2 linked regions of the Occallatibacter riparius genome follow. The protein of the gene in region 2 interacts with the protein of the main gene of each other region in a pairwise test. Links are inferred from orthologs where the notes say so. Each region holds a gene or a part of one and is shown on either strand. Other genes may lie near its edges. The genes, in order: MOP44_RS14055 and priA.

What was found.
Region 1: the proteins of priA (region 2) and MOP44_RS14055 interact in binary tests that used the Escherichia coli proteins (3 or more experiments, as listed by UniProt). The link is inferred for Occallatibacter riparius from one-to-one orthologs.

The regions. Positions count from the first base shown.
Region 1 is NZ_CP093313.1:3,473,730-3,476,801, reverse strand. Bases 253-3,005 are described here. They hold MOP44_RS14055 (single-stranded DNA-binding protein), read right to left. Parts: upstream 1,985-3,005; coding sequence 1,520-1,984; downstream 253-1,519. Other genes in these bases: MOP44_RS14050 (hypothetical protein), read right to left, coding at 2,733-3,005; MOP44_RS14060 (hypothetical protein), read left to right, coding at 890-1,147; MOP44_RS14065 (dihydrodipicolinate synthase family protein), read left to right, coding at 253-805. In the rest of the region: more of MOP44_RS14065, read left to right, coding at 1-252; more of MOP44_RS14050, read right to left, coding at 3,006-3,072. UniProt on the Escherichia coli protein: Plays an important role in DNA replication, recombination and repair. Binds to ssDNA and to an array of partner proteins to recruit them to their sites of action during DNA metabolism. Acts as a sliding platform that migrates on DNA via reptation.
Region 2 is NZ_CP093313.1:4,780,411-4,783,825, forward strand. Bases 182-3,277 are described here. They hold priA (replication restart helicase PriA), read left to right. Parts: upstream 182-510; coding sequence 511-3,045; downstream 3,046-3,277. Other genes in these bases: MOP44_RS19410 (ROK family protein), read right to left, coding at 182-257; MOP44_RS19420 (hypothetical protein), read right to left, coding at 3,216-3,277. Outside these bases: more of MOP44_RS19410, read right to left, coding at 1-181; more of MOP44_RS19420, read right to left, coding at 3,278-3,415.

The sequences.
Region 1 (3,072 bases), 1.3 Mb from region 2 along the record:
CATGGTCTGCCTGGGCTCCTTAGGCGAAGCCGCCACTCTCACCTTTGATGAGAAGATCTCGGTGATACAAACCGTCGCCGGAGCTGTATCGCCTCAAATTCCGGTGGTTGCGGCAATCTCGGCGTTGTCCACTGCAGAAGCAGTCGCACTCGCGCAATCAGTTTCTCGGGCCGGCGCGCAGGGCCTCATGATTCTGCCGCCCTACGTCTATCAAGGTGATTGGCGCGAGATGAAAGCGCATGTCGCCGCTATTCTCGCAGCCACTGAGCTGCCTGCCATGCTCTACAACAATCCCGTGGCCTACGGCACCGACTTCACTCCCGAGCAAATTCAGGAACTCGCGCGTGAATTTCCCAGTCTCGCCGCCGTCAAGGAATCCTCGACAGACGTGCGCCGCGTGACCGCGATCCGCGCTTTGACCGGAGATCGGCTCGCCATCTTTGTCGGTGTGGATGATGCAATTGTTGAGGGAATTGACGCCGGAGCCGTTGGCTGGATCGCCGGCCTCGTCAACGCATTCCCGCGCGAGTCCGTCGATCTCTTCAACTTCGCAACGGAAGGCCGCAAGCAGGAAGCCTTCGAGCTCTACCGCTGGTTTCTGCCCCTGCTGCGCATGGACACGGTGCCAAAATTCGTTCAGCTCATCAAGCAGGTGCAGCAGGAAGCCGGCCTGGGCTCCGCACGCGTGCGCCCGCCGCGCCTCCAGTTGGAAGGACCAGAACTTGCCGCCGCAAAGGCCGACTATGCGCAAGCCGCGGCCCATCGGCCGGCAGTCGCGAAACGCAGCACTGCACTTCCGCGCTGATAGGCAGCCGCAAGTACAGTCCGCGAAGTGTCAGTCCGTCAGAACCGGCCAGTCGCGTTCCCAAGTCAGAGTCTTGAGCCACGCGTGAGGCGTGCCATGCTCTACGGAGGCGGCGCATCCATCGCTCCGGATCTAACCCAGCTATGGACCCAGGGCACTCAGGCTCAGAAGGACCTCGATACCCGTTGGAGCCCGGCGCGCATACCTGCCCTGGAGGCCTCTTCGCAACCTGGGTTTATCCTGGCGCGCGATACGAAGGCCGACCTTGCCTGCCCCTATGCGAATGAGCAAATCAAGATCTGTCGGCTTCCTCAACCCGCCTCTGAAGCGCAACTGCGCTGACTCCGGGCGACCCGCTCGCTTCTATTAGTCGCGACCGCCGTCACTTACACACGAGTCCACGTTTCATACGATGACAACGTGGGGAGTAGTGTCTGGTGCCATTTCGTTACAAGTCAGATTTCTGAGTATTTACCATATAAATAACAGTTAAATTCAAGAATGTATATTCATGCATAAAGTAGTAAATGAACTACTCGAATACATTCAATAACTTATGACCAATATCGCAGACCGGACGTTTTCGCCCCTATGGCGAATAAATGTTGAACATAAAGCGAAAGCCCGGTTCCCCGGTTTTAGTCGAACAGTTACTGACCTATAAACAGAAGGCCGCCCTCAGACGGCCCGCAACCCATTCAAACAGGTCCAGCTCTAGAACGGAATATCGTCGTCCGAGATCTCAGCCGACTGCGCAAAGTCCTCCTGAGCCGCCGGCTGCCGCTGATCAAAGCTGCCCGCATTCGACCCTCGGCTATACCCGCCACCTCCGCCCGCATCATCCCGGCCCGACAGCAGCGAAATGTCGTTCACGATGATCTCCGTGCGATACCGCTTCTGCCCGGACTCTTTGTCGTCCCAGCTGCGCGTCTGGATCTTGCCTTCCACGTAGAGCTTGGTGCCCTTCTTCACGTAGTCGCGCACGATCTCCGCCGTGCGCTGGAACGCCACCAGGTTGTGCCACTCGGTCTTGTCCTGCCAGTTGCCCTGCTGATCTTTGGCCCGGTCCGTTGTCGCCAGCGTGAAGTTCGCGACCATGGTGCCGCCCCCCGTCGAACGAATCTCAGGATCCTTGCCTACGTTGCCGAGCAATATCACTTTGTTAACGCTCTTCGCCATCTCACTCCTTCTATGTGTCCGCTGCTAATTCTCGCTGTCACTGCTAAAACTGGCTGTCACAATCGCGCCCCCCCTGTTAAAACTGGCTGTCACAATCGTGTACCCCTTGCTAATTCTCGCTGTCACAAAATACGAAGCGAGGGGTTTTCCGAGCCCGTCAGTGACCTGAGCGGACGCTCCTTTCCCTGAATTCCTTACGGTCTTCGCAAGTATAAATGGTTTAGCGCGACGAGGTGGGGCCTTCACGAGGTAGAAGTGCTCCCGCCTGGAACCCTCGGCAAATGTGCATATCTGCATCATTTTCAGCGCCGTAGGGAGATCGAGGCCGCGATAAAACCAATGCGGAATGCTGCCCTACAGGCCAAGCCGCGAGATCGCCTACGACCGCATGTGCCGCCAGGTCGGCACCGTGGCGTACTCCAGGCGATCCCAGCCATCGAGTGATCGGGAGGCGGCCGCAGGAAAGTCGATCGAAGTCGATTCCGAACTCCCAATGATGTCTTAGATTCAGTGCAAGCACACGAATAGTCAATCAGTTGCAAGGGTGATCGTAGTGAGTCCGTTCTGGTAAGCAAAACAGCGCATCTTGAGGTGACGCGAAGCAGAGAGAATTTGGAATGTCTAGCAGAGCTCCGTCGATCGGCGCCCTGGACATGGAGAGCAAGGACCCAGATGCGCGTTTAACCCTTATCTCCTAGAGCAGAAATAGCTTCGTCCGCGGGGATCGCTTACAATCTGAGATCATTAATCATTCGCTGCGACTCACCAGCGGCCGTCCATCTCGGTCTCTGCAAAGTACTTCTGGAGTCCGCCATATGGAGGGAGTGCTTTGCCGAAATAGGTAGCGTTTCTCCAGCGTTGCTTGCAGCGCGTGGTACGTCGAGTTCGCAATCGGCGGCGGTTCGACGCTCACCCCCCAAGGGAATTGAGGATAGGGTAGTTGCAAATAGTACGCTGGCACCTGGTCGTAATAAAGATCGCTTCCCGGATCGGTGATCACTCCCGCGAGGGGATTGTCCACGTAGTTGGTGAGCGCACCCTTCTCGCCGGTTGGGAGGCTTTCGACTCCAACTCCAAGATGGTTGATC
Region 2 (3,415 bases):
GGAAATCCCACCGACACGCGATCGAAGTTCGGCAGCAACTCCCGCAGCTTGTCGAGCTCCTTCATTACCGCGTTCGCCGTTGGAATCGCCGGCGTCGGTATGCGCTCCCGCTCACTCACCGGGTTTCCGGCCGCGTCCAGCAGCATGGCCTTCAATCCCGATCCGCCAATGTCGATTGCCAGGGTGATTGGTCCGAGAGATTTCGTCGAGAGTGCCTGCGAGGCAGCAGTGGGCTTGGCCGAAGCTTTAGGTTTCATCACCCGGAATTGTATCGAATGAGGGATAGGGAGAGGCGAACGAGGGAGAGAAAAGTAATCGCCTTTGCCTTTGTTTTTCTTTCTGTCATTCCCGGAGGGAATCTGCTTTTCGTCTTTCTGATGTTGGAACTCCGCCCTTGCGGCTTCTTTCTGCCGCAAGGGTGGGAAAGCACGACCGCATTACGGCCAAGAATGGCGGCGAAGCCGCAGTTGGCCGCACCGCAGGTGCCTACTAAACTGGACTTTGCCCTTCATGCCTCTCTACTGCGAAGTCGCGCTGCCCGTCCCGCTGGACCGCACCTTCACCTACGCGGCCCCCGACGGCCAATATCCGCAGCGCGGCTCCCGCGTCATCGCCCCCTTGCGCAATGAGAAGCTCATCGGCGTCGTCATGAGCGTCAGCAACACCGCGCCTGCCGACTTCGAAGCCCGCTATCTCGAAGCCGTACTGGATCAAACTGCAGACCAGAGCCTCGAGTCCAGCGCCGAAGCCGAACCGCTCCTCAGCGAAGCCCTTCTCTCCCTCGCCGAATGGATCGCGCAATATTACCTCGCCCCCATCGGCGAAGTCCTCCGCGGCATGTTGCCTCTCATGGCCGAGGTCAGCCGCACCGTCTACTACCGCATCACCGACCTCGGCCGCGACATCCTCGCCAACTCGCTCGAAAACCAGTCCGGCATCCCCTTCGCGAACAAGACCGCCAATCCGCGCAAGCCTGCGAAGAACGACAACACCGGCGAAGAACAAAACACGCCGCGCCGCATCCTCGAGCGCCTCGCCTCCGGTGATCCCGTCAAAGTCTCCACGCTGCGCACCGCCTCCGGCGCGTCTCTCTCCGATCTCGCCGCCCTCGTCCGCAAAAAATGGATCGCGCGCGAAACCGCCGCCGCCGAGCGCGACGCACGTCGCACCGAGCGCTTCGCCGTCCTCATTCCTGAAGCGCGCCTGCCCGCTCTCTCTACGAACCAGCAAGCCATCCTCGCCGAGCTCGCCGCCTGCGGTGGCGAAATCCCCATCCTCGAGCTGCGCAAACGCGGACTCTCCAATGCCACACTGCAAACCCTCGTCCGGCGCGGCCTGGTCCGCATCGACGAACGCGCTGCCGCCTTCCGCCTCGGCGGCATCGAGCGCTCCAGCCCGCCCATCCGCCTCAACGAGTCGCAAACAGAAGCACTCGCCTCCATCGCTTCCGCACTCGGCGCATTCCACCCCTTCCTGCTTCACGGCGTCACTGGATCAGGCAAGACCGCAGTCTACCTCGCCGCCATGCAGCGCGCGCTCGATCGCAACCTTGCCTCCATCCTCCTCGTCCCCGAAATCGGCCTCACGCCGCAGACCGCCGGCCTCCTCGACGCCGCCTTCGGCAGCAAGGTCGCCCTGCTTCATTCCGCACTCACGCCTGAAGAACGCAGCGAGCAGTGGCGCCGCATACGCAACGGAGACGCGCCCATCGTCGTAGGCACGCGCTCCGCAATCTTCGCGCCCGTGCCCCACCTTGGCCTCATCCTCGTCGATGAAGAGCACGACCAGAGCTACAAGCAGGAAGAGACCCCGCGCTACAACGCACGCGACGTGGCCGTCATGCGCGCCAAGTTCGCCAACGCCGTCGTCGTCCTCGGCTCCGCCACGCCCTCACTTGAAACCTGGCACAACTCCGAGCAGTCGAAGTACAAGCGCATCGAAATGCGCGAGCGCGTCAATCAGCGCCCGCTGCCCGAAGTTGAGCTAGTCGATATGCGCGGCGAGTTCCAGCAGACCGGCCAGGAAAATCTCTTCTCGCGCTCGCTTATCCAGCAAACGCAGGCCGCCCTCGAACGCGGCGAGCAGGCCATCATTCTCCTCAACCGCCGTGGCTATTCCTTCGCCGTCATGTGCCGCGCCTGCGGAGCCAAGCTCGAGTGCCAGAACTGCGCCATCGCCCTCACCCATCACAAGCCGCCCGCCGAAGGCGAGCTCGCGCGTGAAGGCCAGCGCCTCGAATGCCACTACTGCGGCTACCGGCGCACCGTTCCAGCGCGCTGTCCGCAATGCGACTCCGAGCACCTCTACTACCTCGGCGCAGGCTCGCAGCAGGGCGAAGAACGTCTCACTGAAATCTTTCCCACTGCCCGCATCGGCCGCATGGATCGCGACACCGTGCGCGGCCGCCACGATCTTGAACGCCTGCTCTCCCGCCTGCACTCCGGCGAAATCAATCTCCTCGTCGGCACGCAGATGATCGCCAAAGGCCACGACATCCACGGCGTCACGCTCGTAGGCGTCGTTGGTTGCGATCACGCGCTTTCCATGCCCGACTTCCGTGCCGCCGAGCGCGTCTTCCAGCTCATGACCCAGGTCTCAGGCCGCGCCGGCCGCGGCGAACTCCCCGGCCGCGTCGTCGTGCAGACCTACCACCCCGACCACTACGCCATCCTCGCCGCCGCCAAGCACGACTATGCCGCCTTCATCGAGAAGGAACTCAAGTATCGCCGCTGGATGCACTACCCGCCCTTTGGCGTCCTCGCCAACGTGCTCATCCAGTCACCCAAACTTGAAGAAGCCGCCAACTGGTCTGCGATCCTCGGCAAATGGTTCCAGCAGACCGCCCCGCAAGGCGTACGCGTGCTGGGCCCGTGCACCGCGCCGGTCGCGCGCATCAAGGGCATCTACCGCTTTCACCTGATTCTGAAATCCGTCTCGCGCCAGACACTCAACGGTGTCCTCCGCAGCATGCTCGCCCACGCCGACACCGCCAACATCCCCCGCCGCAACATCACCGTAGACGTAGACGCCCAACGCCTCATGTAACGAGAGGCGCCTTCGTCAGCCCAGTAAGCGGAGTGAGCGGCGTGCCAGTTCCCCCACAGCGCTGTCATCCTGAGCGAAGCGCAGCGGAGTCGAAGGATCTGCAGTTGTCTATGCTCTTGCTTTTCTTGCTGTCATTCCCACACCGACTGCTGTTCCGGCGCCAACTGAATCTACTGCGCCGGCGGCTCCCCCGACTCCGGCACAATCCTCAACTCTCCCCGGAACACCTGGTATTTCTCGAACCGTATGTCATTCACCGCCGTCACAGGGAATTTATCCACCACCTTGAAGACTTCGTAATTCGTCTGCGTCCAGTTGGCGGCGTGAGTTGCGGGTACAAGCATGGTCGAAATTCCCTTCAGAGGAAGAA